Regions from separate parts of the Bowmanella yangjiangensis genome, predicted to be linked through region 2. Evidence: predicted binding sites of a transcription regulator. Region 2 holds the regulator's gene; the other holds the start of a gene.

Region 1 (7,495 bases), 200 kb from region 2:
CCTGGTTTAAGAAACTCGATCGCGACAAAAATCTGCAAGCCGGTAAGGAAACCCTGGAAAAAGAGCTGCAGCGAATTAATTTGCCGCTCAAAGAAGCCGCAGAGGCCTGCGAGAAGTTTAATTTCACTCACCTGGATGATTTGTATGTGGCCATAGGCGGTGGCGATGTGCGTTTGTATCAAGTAGTGAATTACTTGCAGCAACGCAATGCCCCGCCTGCCCCACTGGACTTGCGCCTTAAGAAAAAGCCGCACCCTGCTCAGGGGAAAGATGCGGTGGTGGTAGAAGGGGTCGGTAATCTGATGACCCAGTTGGCCGGTTGCTGCCAACCTTTACCAGGCGACCCCATTATGGGCTTTATTACCCAGGGCCGCGGCGTGAGTGTGCATCGCGAAGATTGTGAGCAGCTTGCTCACCTGATGCAGGAACACCCGGAGCGCGGCATAGAGGTGAACTGGGCTGGGGAGCGTAGCGGCGCTTTCGAATCCAACATTGAGATAAACTGCGCCGATCGTGACGGGATATTGCGTGATATCACTACAGTGCTGGCTAACGAGAAAATTGGCTTGCTGGGTGTGAATAGCCTGAGTAACGCTAAAGAACACACCGCTCGTATCAGTCTGAAACTAGAGGTAAAGGACCTCAATAGTCTGGCGAAGATTATTGCCAAGTTAAAATTCGTTAATGGTGTAGCAGACGTAAGACGCTCGGAGCTCTAATCGGCCTTTGACAGGCCAACTACAATTCGATGGCTTGTTCGCAATACAAAGTTAAGGGAAGTGTTTTGACAATTATTCATGATCAGAACTATCCGAATCTGGATAAGCTGCTTTGGGTGATGGACCGTTTACGTGACCCTGACGATGGCTGTCCGTGGGACTTAAAGCAGACTTTCGCCAGCATTGTACCTTTCACCCTTGAAGAAGCTTACGAAGTGGCGGATGCCATTGAAAGTGGTCAACCTGAAGCTATTCGAGAGGAGTTAGGCGATCTGCTGTTTCAGGTGGTGTTTTATGCCCGCCTAGGCAAAGAGCAGGCCTTGTTTGATTTTGAGGACGTGGCCGGTGCTATGGCCGAGAAGCTAATTCGTCGCCATCCTCATGTATTTGCCCAGGCAAAGTTTGATGAGTCAGAGGTCAAGGCCAACTGGGAAGCGGAAAAAGCCAAAGAGCGAGCCGATAAAGCCGGCGGCAGTGCCTCGTTACTGGATAATATTCCCAGAGCCATGCCTGCTTTGACCCGCGCAGCAAAAATTCAGAAGCGCTGCGCCACGGTTGGCTTTGACTGGCCAGATACTGAAGGCGTCTTTGCCAAGATTCAGGAAGAAATTTTGGAAGTGCAGGATGAGTTAGCTAAACCTCAAATAGACGAGCAGGCCCTGGAGGAAGAATTAGGCGATCTGTTATTCGCCACGGTGAATTTGCTGCGCAAGCTCAAAAAAGATCCAGAAACCATGCTGCGACGAGCCAATGACAAGTTTGAACAGCGATTTTCCTACATCGAAGCGCATTTGAACGGACATGGTCTGTCGCTTCAGCAGGTCAGTTTGGATGAAATGGAAAAACTGTGGCAGCAGGCCAAACAGCAGAGAAAAACTTGAGGAGCATCAATGCGCCGACCAGTGTTAGCGACTAAGCTGCATAGGTAGATGATGCCTCAATCGGGAAGGCCAGTTTCTAATTTTGTAAACAGTAACGAGCATTCATGGCAAAAGTGAAGATCCACCCCGACAACCTGCGATTAGGCATGTATGTCAAACTGCCTTCAGGGTGGATGAAGCACCCATTTCTATTCAGTAGCTTTAAACTGACTAATCAAGAGCAAGTCCGGGTGATTCGTGCCCTGAAGCTTCCCTATGTGTTGATCGATACAAGCAAAAGTGATGCTCAGTCGGAGGAAGAAGTGCAGCTTGCTCCCCAGGAAGAGGTTGAAGCTGAAACCGACCATCTGTTGGAACAAATGGAAAGGGAGAAAAGCCAGCGAATTGAACAACTGAAGCAATTCCGCCGCAGTCTGCAGAAGACAGAGAAAAATTTTCAACGCAGTTTGGCGCAAGTTCGGGCGCTGATGACCAAAGTGGGTAGCAGACCATTGCAAGCGGTGGAAGAAGCGCAGCAGTTGATCAGTGATATGGCCGAAATAATCCTGGGGGAAGAGAATGTCGCCTTGCACCTGATGAATCCTGATAAGCAAGGGGATGATCTGTACTTCCATTCTCTGAACGTGGCTGTTTTGGCAATGATGCTGGCCAGGCAGGCCGGGCTGAATCGCGAGCAGGGGCAGAAACTAGGCTTGGCTGCTTTGTTTCATGATGTGGGTAAATTGAAGATCCCTAGTCAGGTGATGCGCAAAACTACGCCATTAACTAAACCCGAACAAAATTTGCTGAAAATGCACTGCCAGTATGGGGTTGAGTTGCTAAGTCATTCAGAGGCTTTTCCCGGCGATATTTTACCGGTGATCCTGCAGCATCATGAATTTATGGATGGCAGCGGTTACCCCCGAGGATTAAGTGGTGCGGCCATCGATCCGCTGGCACAAATTCTCATGCTGGTGAATGAATACGATAATCAGTGTCACCCAAGGGATCCGGCAAATGCCAAGATTCCTTATCAGGCACTGTCTCATCTTTTCAAAAGTATGAAAGCTAAGCTGCCAGACAGGGAAACCAAGTTATTAGTAAAGCTGCTTGGGGTTTATCCTCCAGGTACTGTTGTCATGCTGTCTGACAATAGAGTAGGGATGGTCATTTCGGTGAATACCGCAGACCTGCTAAATCCTTCATTGCTGCTTTATGATGACTCTGTGCCAAGCACGGAAGCGCCAATGGTAACTTTGAAAGATTATGGGGCTAGCATTCAAAAAGTAATTAAGCCTTCGCAACTGCCAGAGCCCATTGCTTTATATTTAAATCCACGTAGCCGCATTAGCTACTTTGTAGATAAAACATAAAAAACGCTCCAATTGGAGCGTTTTTTACATAATCATTTAGTTACTTGCGTTTACGTGCAAAGCCTAACGCGACTAAACCTAACCCCATCAGAGTAAGGGGAGCTGGGATTGGAACCGGTGTACCGATCACGTTACCGCCAACAGTCGCACCGTCAAAAGCCATGGCGCTGTCGAAGCTGTTGTCGTTCCAGTTGACTACACCCATTTGCAGGTAATAGTTGCCGGTGTTAGCAATAGTGTAGCTAGCTTTAATCCAACCGGTATAGCCGCAACCAGTGGCAAAGCAACTTCCGGAATCGCTGCCCAATATAGACCAGTCAGGGTTGCCACCAACAATCGGCGTGCTACCTGGAGAAAGTGTTGCTTCTGGATTTGGCATTGAGAAACCTGGAACTGTATTACCACCATTCGTTGTTCTGGCAGTAAACAGCAGAGCTACTTGGTTCATCGCACTATCTAATAACCTGGCCCAGGCATAGTCGGAATATTCCGCACCATCAGAGGTCACATAATTAAAGAAAAATTCCAGGGAGTCACCGGCATTGGCGGCGAATACTGGTGACAGTGCAACGGAACCAAGTTCGGGACTACCTGAACCACCCACACCGGGCAGACCTAATCCGCTGACACCATTATCCGTGCTAACGTATCCAAATTGAGCGCTACCGAATGGGGATGTGGTGATATCCCCATCACCTGCAGTGCTTCCATAGTTACCTTGTCCGGTCCAGCCGGTCATCAGTGATGCAGATGCGTGTCCAGCCATTCCCAAGGCGGCTAACAGCAAGCAAGCAGTATTTACTACTTTCCTAAACTTCATTTACAACTCCTTTATATTTTAAATGATTGCCTGTTCTCGTTAACTTGGCGTGCTCACTTAGCAAATACCGTTCCATCGTTAAAAGTTCTTTTAAATCATGTGCTTGCTTTCGTTTTGTGGTGATTCCGCGCGATTCTTGTAAAAAAAATAGACAACTCTGCTCGAGACTATTAGTGATTTATGTAGCTTGATTGTTAACTAATGGTGCGGTTGTTCTTGACTAATTGACTGGCTATGTTTTTGTATAGAGAGGTATTCACTTAGTTGCTCTGCTAATAACTAACAACAAAGCCGAGTAAGCAACTAAGGATTGCACGCAGGAGCACTATGGCAATGGAGCGTAATCCGAGAGCAACATTATGTTAGCCCATAAACAGTTTTTCACTCTGCGATTGTCAGATTACCTGGCTCCCGAAACGGTGGAGGTATTTGACAGTTGGCGCTTTATGGGGCGGGAATGGATGGGGGAAGCTTTCGGCGCTACAGAGTTTTTGCGTTTACGTAGCCGTCCTGAATATACGCTGCTTATTAATTTGGATTTGCAGGAACTTCCTGCATTAAAAATGAAAGAGCTATTGCAAAGACTGGAACTCGCTGTTTCGCCAGGGATGGATGAGAGAGAGGTTGTTGCTGCGTTGGGTGTACCAACCAAGCAACATGATTTTTTGCCGGATCGGCAAACCTTGGATTACCAATTGTTCCAACCAGACCCCTACCATTTGTCGCTGACATTACGAAAAGAAAAGGGGCTGACTAACTTATTGTTATTGGCGGAGGATTTATCAAAACCATAGGCTTATTGGGTGGAATGAGCTGGGAGAGTACGCAAACTTATTATCAGTTGATCAATCAAGGCGTACGCGACAAGCTTGGCGGTTTGCATTCAGCTAACCTTATTTTAAACAGTCTGGATTTTGCACAAGTAGAACAACTACAAGCTCAAGATGACTGGGAAGCGGCAGCGGCGCTGTTGACCAAGGCTGGGCTGCAAGTGCAGCATGCTGGTGCTGACTTTTTACTGATTTGTACCAATACTATGCATAAAGTGGCCGATGCGCTGGAAGCCGTTCTGGATATTCCGCTGTTGCATATTGCTGATGCGACGGCCACGCGTTTAAAAGCGGAGGGGATAGATCGGGTCGGCTTATTAGGAACCGCCTTTACCATGGAGCAGGCATTCTATCGTCAGCGTCTCATCCGCCGTGATATTGAAGTGATTACACCTTCAGCGCCGGAACGTGAACGGGTGCATCGGGTGATTTATGAGGAACTGTGCAAAGGGCTGATTCTCGATACTTCCCGAGACGATTATCTGCGAGTTATTGAAGCACTTGCGCTACAAGGTGCTCAAGCGGTGGTGTTAGGATGTACGGAGATTGGTTTGCTCGTCAAGCAGACTGATACGCCGGTGCGACTATTTGACACCACAGAAATTCACGCTGCCAGTGCCGTTGATTGGGCACTGACAACACGTTAAGTAAGGAAAACGAATGGCTACAATTACACTCAAAGGAAACCCGATTGAAACTGTTGGTGAGCTGCCTGAGGTTGGCTGCCAGGCACCAACTTTTACCTTGGTCAGTACGGATTTATCAGAAACTGAACTAGCTGATTATGTTGGTAGTCGTTTAATACTCAACATATTCCCTTCGGTGGACACCCCAACCTGTGCCATGTCGGTAAGACAGTTCAACCAGCAGGCGGCAGCACTTAACAATACCAGGGTGCTATGTGTGTCCGCTGATTTGCCCTTCGCTTTGGCCCGTTTTTGCGGTGCAGAAGGTATAGATAAGGTGGGCAGTGCCTCCTGTTTCAGAAGTACTTTTGGTCATGACTATGGCGTGACGGTAAAGACTGGCCCTCTGGCGGGGTTGTTGTCTCGTGCCGTGGTGGTGATTGATGAAAATGGCAGGGTGATCCATACCCAGCAGGTTTCTGAAATTGCCGACGAACCTGACTACCAGCAAGCGCTAGCCGTTCTATCCTGAACTGGTGGTGAGATAATATAAAAAAAAGGGCAGCCAATTGGCTGCCCTTTGCTTTTTTCAGTTCATCAAGCTTCTCGGCTGAACAGCGATTCCAGATTCAGTCCTTGATGGCCCAGCATATCGCGCAGGCGTCTTAAGGCTTCAACTTGGATTTGTCTGACACGTTCACGAGTCAGGCCGATTTCAGCGCCTACGTCTTCCAATGTGGAAGGCTCATAGCCCATCAGGCCAAAGCGTCTGGCTAGCACTTCACGCTGTTTAGCGTTTAGTTCATTGAGCCAATGCACAATGCTGCTGCGCATATCTTTGTCTTGAAGTTCATCTTCTGGCCCATGACCTTTTTCGTCAGCAATAATGTCAAGTAATGCCTTGTCATTATCACTGCCGATAGGGGTATCAACCGAACTGATACGTTCATTTAAACGTAGCATCTTGGTCACGTCTTCTACCGGCTTATCTAATGCCTTGGCAATCTCTTCGGCAGTGGGCTCATGATCCAGCTTCTGTGCAAGCTCTCGGGCTGCACGTAAATACACATTCAGCTCTTTAACCACATGAATTGGCAAACGAATGGTACGAGTTTGGTTCATGATGGCCCGCTCAATAGTTTGACGGATCCACCAAGTGGCATAGGTTGAAAAACGGAACCCACGTTCGGGATCAAATTTCTCCACAGCCCGAATCAATCCCAGATTACCTTCTTCAATAAGGTCCAGTAGAGCTAAGCCACGATTGTTGTAGCGTCGGGCAATTTTTACGACTAATCGTAAATTACTGACAATCATGCGTTTGCGCGAAGCTTCACAGCCCTTAAGGGCTAAGCGGGCAAAGTAGACTTCTTCTTCGGCAGATAGAAGTGGAGAAAAACCTATTTCTCCCAGATAAAGTTGAGTGGCATCCAGATTTCGATGCATATCTTCCTGATTAGCAAGAATTTCCTCCATGGGGTCGACTTCGTCATCTACATCTTCAAGCTCTGATTCGACAACGTCATCAAATTCATCATTCAGCTCAGCATCGGTGATGGCAGTTTTCTTTTGACCCATAACAGCATCTCCAGCAAGGTTGTAAGGTTTAGATCATTTCCCTCTTTTGTCCTCTCTAGTGTTGTAATTATTTATTGTTATGGTTGGTTGGGTAAAAAACGTAACGGATCCACAGATTTGCCTTTATAACGAATCTCAAAGTGCAACATAGTCTGCGAAGTTCCACTACTGCCCATTTCGGCAATTTGTTGTCCCGGCCGCACCCAGTCTTGTTCTTTGACCAGTATTTTGCGGTTGTGAGCATAAGCAGTGAGGTAGGCATCAGTATGCTTGATGATTATCAGGTTACCGAATCCTCTCAGTGCGTTGCCCGTGTAGACAACTTTGCCAACTGCCGACGCCAAAATCGGCGTACCAGGCGAGTTAGCAATATCAATCCCTTTATTTCCCTGTTCCGAAAGTGAAAACTGCCCAATTACCTTACCTTTTGCAGGCCATATCCACTCTGTGACCTGGGGGGGGAAGTCCGAACCTGATGACACCGGCTTTGGACTTTTTTGGGTGTCAGTGGTGGACTTTTGAACAGTCTTGGATTCACCATACGCCTGCTTTTTAGGACGGTCAACTGGCTGATTTGCTTTTATTTTAGAGGTCTTACCAGTTGGTTTTGTAACATTTTTTCTGACGCTTTTGTTACTTTCTTTAAGCTTCAAAACCTGTCCAGGGTAGATGGCATAAGGCGCGGACAG
Region 2 (7,495 bases):
TGTACACATAATCGGCAATGGACATGACCTCAGTCACATCATGCGTTACCACCACACTGGTCAAATTTAAGGCGTTATTTAATTCCTTAATTAGCTTAACTAAGACTCCCATGGAAATAGGATCCTGCCCGGCAAAGGGCTCGTCATACATGATAAGCTCAGGATCCAGAGCGATAGCCCGGGCCAGCGCTGCTCGCCTGGCCATGCCGCCAGATAATTCACTGGGCATCATATCTGCCGCGCCGCGCAACCCTACGGCCTGCAGTTTCATCAACACCAGCAGTCGAATTAAATCTTCAGACAACCTGGTATGCTCTCGCAGGGGGAAGGCGACATTGTCAAATACCGTCATTTCGGTAAACAGTGCGCCACTTTGAAACAGCATGCTCATATGACGTCGCACTTCAAACAAGCGCGACCTGCGCATTTTAGGGATAGACTCGCCCTTGAAAAGTATCTCTCCGCTATCGGGGCGCAACTGACCGCCAATCAGTTTCAATAAGGTGGTTTTACCAATACCACTGGGGCCCATAATGGCCGTGGTTTTACCTTTGGCGAGACGCAAAGAAATGTCCTGATAAATTAATCGCTTACCGCGAGAAAACGTCAGGTTGTCTACATTTACCAAGTCTTCCATTTACTCATCCATTCACCGGGCTTCTGGTCCGAACAACCAGAACATGGCGTATTGTAATGTTTTTCATGAAACTGCAACAAAGCTAAAAAGTAATAAGTTGTGTTCTAATTGTTCGAAAATCGTAGAACAACTCATTATCCCACGTTGCTTTTGAACGGTCAGAAGCAAATTGTAAACGCAAGTGTTTACTTAGGCAATCTATGATTCCCTGCATTAGGAAAATCCCTGGCTTTTTGCGACAATCCCTATACGTGTCGACAGGGACGGAGTTGAACAGTCCGTGATCATTGAGTTTTTACTCTTCCTGGGCGCCCTGATAGCCCTGAGTTGGAGTGCTGAACGCTTTATTTGCGGGGCGTCGGCATTGGCAAAGAATTTTGGACTGCCTCCATTACTCATAGGATTAACTATTGTGGCTATGGGTTCTTCCGCGCCTGAGATTATGGTGTCGGTCAGTGCTGCCCTGGCAGGTAGCCGCGACACAGCCGTCGGCAATGCCATTGGTTCTAATATAGCGAATATTGGCTTGGTGCTGGGTATTGCAGCCTTGCTCCGGCCGCTACAAATAGCCTCCACAACGCTGCGTCGGGAAATGCCAATTTTACTCTTGGTATCATTGCTGGCGGCATATTTACTCTGGGATGGTGTGCTGGGGTATCGGGAAGGCCTGTTGTTGTTGCTTCTGTTCTTTTTGGTCATTGGTTTGCTAGCTTGGCTTTCTCTGCGAAGTGATAAAGCGGACCCCCTCAACACAGAGGTGGATAAAGAATTACCGCGTTTATCCAGCTCAAAAGCAGTGATATGGCTGCTGGCAGGATCACTGTTACTTCCACTTAGTGCCCATATAATGGTAGATTCCGCCACACATATTGCCAGAACTCTAGGCATCAGTGATTTAGTCATTGGGCTAACCATTGTCGCCATAGGTACCAGCTTGCCCGAGTTAGCAACAAGTGTTGCCGGAATACTCAAGAAAGAAGATGATTTAGCCTTAGGAAACATTCTGGGCTCCAACATTTTTAATATACTGGCGGTTTTATCCATGCCAGGAATGTTGGCCCCGGGTTACATAGATCCTCAGGCCATGCAGCGTGATATGCCAGTAATGTTGGTATTAACCCTGCTACTTGTATTGTTTTGCTTCGCCATAAAAGAACGCCGACGTGTAGAACGCTGGCAAGGCGGATTGCTGCTGGCTTGCTACCTAGCGTATCAAACCAGCCTGTTTCAAACTTAAAACACGCAAAAGTACATTGAATGACAAGCCCAGTTTCGACCCTCTATGGCCACATCGACAACAGCCTGTTCGAGCGCTGCAAAGCTATTTGTTTGCTGGTTTGCGATGTAGACGGAATTTTCTCGGACGGACGAATTTATTTGGGTAACGCCGGCGAAGAGTTAAAAGCGTTTCATACCAGAGACGGTTACGGTGTAAAAGCGCTAATGAATATAGGCGTGGAAGTGGCCGTGATTACCGGCCGAAAATCCCGCATTGTCGAAGATAGAATGCGCGCCTTAGGCATCAGACATATCATTCAGGGAGAGGAAAACAAAGGCTTCGCCTTGCAAAATCTGATGACGGAACTTGAATTAACCTCTGAGCAGGTCGCCGCCATGGGAGATGACATGCCGGATTTGAGCATGTTTGAGCTATGCGCTTTGAGCATATCTGTGCCCGATGGCCATCCTTTTGTAAAGCAACAAGCTGACTACATTACGCAGTGTTCAGGTGGCTTTGGGGCAGTGCGCGAGGTTTGTGACCTGCTCCTGCAGGCCCAGGATAAACTGACCATCAGTCACGGCAGCAGCATATGAACCGCTTAACCTTAAGTATACTTCTGCTGTTCTTGCTGATTGTGGCCACCAACTACAACTGGTGGCAGGACAGCGAACAACCCCAGACAAACCAACCCAGGGAAGATGTATGGCAGCCGAATTATCAGGCGCGCAATATGCAAACCAACCTGTATAACGAGGAAGGGGTTCTCACCCACAGCATCCATGCTACCGTCATGGAACATTATGAAGCCCTGGGTTTTACCTTGTTTCAACAGCCTCAATACAGCGTGTTTGTTAAGGCTGATGAGCCCCCTTGGGAAATTACCGCCCAGGAAGGCACCTTATATGAAGACAACCGCATCCAATTGGAAACCAATGTTGAGATCCGCAGTCTCAGTGAAGACGGCATTTTACAAACCATCAATACCAGCTTTATTGAAATCGATCTCAACAACAAGATCATGCATTCAGACCAGCCCGTGACTATTTCAGGCGTCAATTACACCATTCGCGGCAATGGTTTTAGTGCTGATATGAATAACAAACAATTTGAATTACTGGATCACGTAGAGACCATCTATGGCAAAGACAACTAAACTGAACCTGCTGCTGACCGCCTTGCTAATCAGCGCCGCTGCCAATGCCATCAATCAGGACTTCAATGAACCCATCCGAGTGGCCTCTAAATTCCAGTCCGGAGATGGCATCAACAAAATCTCCATCTTTCGGGAAGATGTAAAAATCACTCAGGGTTCACTCAGCATTGAAGCGGGTGAAGTGGAAGTAAATGCCGAGCAGGGTAAAGGCCGGGAAATTTTTATCGCCCGCGGTAATCCTGCCGAATATCAGCAAACCATGGCAGATGGTAGTCGCATTCGAGCGTTGGCAAACCATATCGAATACCATGTAGAAAAACGCACACTGACGCTTAGCGGAAATGCTGAGCTACATCAAAACAGTAGCAGTGTCAGCGGTGATAAAATCGAATTCAACATGGAGAAAGAGCAGTTGGTTGCCCAAGGTTCAGATGACGGAGATGGTCGCGTAGAGACAATATTCCAGCCTGAACCGAAGAAAAAACCCGTGCAGGAGAAGTAACAGCATGCCCACCTTGAAGGCCTCACATCTGGCCAAAAGCTACAAAAACCGCCAGGTGGTGCGTGATGTCAGTTTGCAAGTCAGCGCCGGACAGATAGTTGGTCTGCTGGGACCCAATGGTGCGGGTAAGACAACCTCTTTCTATATGATTGTTGGCTTGGTGCCCATGGATAAAGGCCAAATTTTTATCGACGACGAAGAACTCAGCCACGAACCTATGCACGTTCGAGCTCGTCGTGGCATAGGTTATTTGCCACAGGAATCATCCATTTTTCGCAAGTTGACGGTATATCAAAACCTGATGGCTATTTTGGAAACACGTAAAGAGCTGAATCAGGAACAACGCGAGCAAGAAGCCGACGCTCTGTTGGATGAGTTCAATATTAACCATATCCGGCATAGCACCGGCATGAGCTTATCCGGCGGTGAAAGGCGCAGGGTTGAAATTGCCAGAGCCTTGTCTGCCAATCCTCGCTTTATTTTGTTAGATGAACCTTTTGCCGGTGTCGACCCTATCTCTGTCAGCGATATTAAAAAGATTATCCATCATCTCAAAGACAGAGGAATCGGCGTTCTGATCACCGACCACAATGTTCGTGAAACCCTGGATGTGTGTGAGAAAGCCTATATTGTCAGCCATGGTGAATTAATCGCCGAAGGCAGCGCCGAACAGGTGTTGAATGACAAGCAGGTGAGAGATGTATACCTCGGAGAACAATTCAGGCTATAGTTAAGGCGTATGCCGCAGGGTACCTTGACCTTTGCTAAAACGCCCATATCAATATCTTGAAAGGCCATTGGAACATAATAAGAAGTAGATGAAGCCCGCATTACAACTAAAATTCAGCCAGCAGCTCACTATGACGCCGCAACTGCAACAGGCCATCCGCCTGCTTCAGTTGTCCACGCTGGATCTACAGCAGGAAATCCAGGAAGCCCTGGACTCCAACCCATTGTTGGAAGCGGATGACGGACAGGACTTCTCTGCCGGAGACGTGCAGGATTTAAATAGTCCCGACAATGAATCTCTTTCTAATGGCGAGCACAGCGAGAGCCTGGAAGCCGGCGACGCATTGGAAAAGCAGGAACTGCCCGATGAGTTACCCGTAGATACCACTTGGGATGAATACTACAGCGCCTCTTCGGCCCCCGCTTCGTCTTCTACAGCCAGTGATGATGATGCCATTTACCAGGGGGAAACCTCTGACAATATTCAGGATCACCTGCTTTGGCAGATGCGTCTGACCCCTTTCAGTGAAACCGATGCTGCCATTGCCATTGCCATTATCGATAGTATTGATGAGTCTGGATACCTGACAGTCAGTACCGAAGATATCCTGCAAAGCCTGGATATTGAAAACGAAGAGGTAGAACTGGATGAAATTGAGTGTGTACTGAAGCGCATTCAAATGTTTGATCCGGTTGGGGTAGGCTCCCGTTCAGTGCAGGAATGTCTGCTGGTGCAGTTGCGTCAATTTGCACCGGACACGCCTTGGCTGGAAGAAGCCAAAGCATTGATTAATGAATATAGCGATCTGCTGGCTGCCAAAGATTACCGAACTCTGATGCGCAAAGCGCGTCTTAAAGAAGAAGAATTACGCGAAGCACTGCGGTTACTGCAAACGCTCAATCCACGCCCTGGTAGCGCCATTGTCACCAGCGAACCGGAATACGTTATACCGGACGTATCTGTTGCCAAGAAAAATGGGCGCTGGATAGTAGAGCTGAACCCTGACAGCTTACCTAAGCTGAGTATTAACCAGCAGTATGCCGCCATGAGCCGCAATGCGCGCAATTCCAGCGACAGCCAGTTTATTCGCTCGCACATGCAAGAAGCGAAATGGTTTATCAAAAGTCTGGAAAGCCGCAATGACACCTTACTGAAGGTCGCTAACTGTATTGTTCAGCAGCAACAGGGCTTCTTTGAATACGGCCCAGAAGCCATGAAGCCTATGGTATTGAACGATGTGGCAGAAATGGTAGATATGCATGAGTCCACCATTTCCAGGGTAACCACACAGAAATATATGCATACGCCACGCGGCATTTATGAGCTGAAGTATTTCTTCTCCAGCCACGTAGCAACCGAAAGCGGCGGGGAATGTTCATCTACCGCTATTCGAGCTCTGATTAAGAAACTGGTGGCGGCAGAAAAACCTGCCAAGCCACTTAGTGATAGCAAAATTGCGCAGTTGTTAGCCGACCAAGGCATTATGGTTGCCCGGCGAACAATCGCCAAGTACCGGGAATCACTATCGATTCCCCCATCTAACCAACGCAAGAGTCTGCTGTAAGACTCGCCAACAAAAGGAAGAGGCACTATGCAAATCAACCTTACTGGTCATCACGTTGAAATCACCGATTCTCTTCGCGACTACGTTGATAGTAAATTTACTAAGTTGGAGAGACACTTCGATCACATTAATAATGTTCATGTCATTCTGAATGTCGAAAAGCTGAACCAGAAAGCGGAGGCTACATTACATTTGAACGGTACCGAAGTCTTTGCTATTTCCGAACATACTGATATGTATGCTGCCATTGATAGTCTTATCGATAAGCTTGATCGCCAGGTGCTCAAGCATAAGGAAAAGATGAAACGCCATTAGGCCCACTGATGCCATAAACAGGCTTAGCCTGTTTATGGCCACACAGACAAAAAACGCAAAATGGAAATCAAAGACATCCTCACCCCAGACCGCACTGTATGTGCAGTACAAGGCTCCAGCAAAAAACGCATTCTGGAATCCATTAGTGATATTGCCGCCCAACACCTTCCGGATATAGGCCAGGATGCCATTCTGACTAGCTTACTTAACCGGGAAAAGATGGGTAGTACAGGCATTGGTTGTGGTATTGCCATTCCTCACGGACGCTTAGCCGGCCTGAGTAATGTAACCGCAATATTGGTTACCAGTCAGCCAGGGGTCGCATTTGAAGCGATAGACAACCAACCGGTCGACATATTTTTCGCTATATTGGTCCCCGAGGACCAGGCACAAGGGCATTTACAAACCCTGGCCACCATTGCCGCCAAATTGAATGACAAGGAAACGGTAAAAAAACTGCGTCACGCCCAATCAAATCAGGAACTATTTGAGGCTATAGTGTGAAACTCATCATCATCAGTGGTCGTTCCGGCTCAGGGAAATCTATTGTACTCAGAGCGCTGGAAGATCTTGGTTATTACTGTGTAGACAATATTCCCGTTAACCTGCTCCCTACCCTCACCCATACTGTGGTGGACGAATATGATCAGGTGGCCGTTAGTATTGATGTGCGCAATCTGCCCAAGGACCCGGAAGAACTGGTCGAAATTCTCGACTATCTGCCGTCGACCTGGGAGTTAACCATTCTCTATCTCGACGCCAGTGATGATGTACTGATTAAGCGCTTTAGCGAAACCCGTCGTTTGCACCCCTTGTCCAAGCACAGTAAGTCACTGACAGATGCCATTCAGTCTGAGTCGGTGCTGCTCGGCCCGATAATCGAAAGAGCCGATTTGTATATCGATACCGGTGAACTGTCAGTACATCAACTGGCCGAGCTGGTTCGAGAACGTATTCTGGGCAAGAAAAGCTCGCGCCTGGTGCTGGTATTTGAATCCTTTGGTTTTAAGCATGGCATTCCCAAGGATGCTGATTATGTGTTTGATGCGCGTTTCCTGCCCAATCCCCATTGGGAGCCGGAACTTAAGAATCTCACCGGCTTAGACCCTCAGGTTGAAGCTTTTCTGGGTTCGCAGGCCATTGTCACCAAGTTTATCTGGCAGATACAGAACCTGATATCCACTTGGTTACCGCATCTGGAGCGGAATAACCGCAGCTATGTGACTATTGCCATTGGTTGTACCGGTGGCCAGCATCGTTCTGTTTTTGTGGCAGAGAGTCTGGCAAAAACCTTTAGGGCCGTGCATCCGGATGTGCAGATCCGTCACAGAGAGTTATCACGCAAATGAAATTAGAAAAGACCCTGCTGATT

The links. Region 2 encodes sigma-54, which starts transcription at its own class of promoters, with help from an activator protein. Its sites were predicted from a motif close to GTTGGCACGNNNNTNGNNT; they were not measured.
Region 1: KJY73_RS01520 (NF038132 family protein) is a predicted target of sigma-54. The motif match lies at 3,831-3,849, and genes of this name have one in related genera.

What each region holds. Positions count from the first base shown of each region.
Region 1 is NZ_JAHDJU010000001.1:319,162-326,656, forward strand. Features, by position in the region: gene relA (GTP diphosphokinase) at 1-719, shown strand, start outside; gene mazG (nucleoside triphosphate pyrophosphohydrolase) at 785-1,600, shown strand; gene KJY73_RS01515 (HD-GYP domain-containing protein) at 1,705-2,952, shown strand; gene KJY73_RS01520 (NF038132 family protein) at 2,993-3,772, opposite strand; gene KJY73_RS01525 (hypothetical protein) at 4,132-4,566, shown strand; gene KJY73_RS01530 (aspartate/glutamate racemase family protein) at 4,554-5,249, shown strand; gene tpx (thiol peroxidase) at 5,263-5,760, shown strand; gene rpoS (RNA polymerase sigma factor RpoS) at 5,826-6,806, opposite strand; gene KJY73_RS01545 (peptidoglycan DD-metalloendopeptidase family protein) at 6,884-7,495, opposite strand, start outside.
Region 2 is NZ_JAHDJU010000001.1:119,974-127,468, reverse strand. Features, by position in the region: gene mlaF (phospholipid ABC transporter ATP-binding protein MlaF) at 1-637, opposite strand, end outside; gene KJY73_RS00600 (calcium/sodium antiporter) at 918-1,874, shown strand; gene kdsC (3-deoxy-manno-octulosonate-8-phosphatase KdsC) at 1,895-2,452, shown strand; gene lptC (LPS export ABC transporter periplasmic protein LptC) at 2,449-3,012, shown strand; gene lptA (lipopolysaccharide transport periplasmic protein LptA) at 2,996-3,514, shown strand; gene lptB (LPS export ABC transporter ATP-binding protein) at 3,519-4,244, shown strand; gene KJY73_RS00575 (RNA polymerase factor sigma-54) at 4,333-5,808, shown strand; gene hpf (ribosome hibernation promoting factor) at 5,836-6,123, shown strand; gene ptsN (PTS IIA-like nitrogen regulatory protein PtsN) at 6,184-6,627, shown strand; gene rapZ (RNase adapter RapZ) at 6,624-7,472, shown strand; gene KJY73_RS00555 (HPr family phosphocarrier protein) at 7,469-7,495, shown strand, end outside.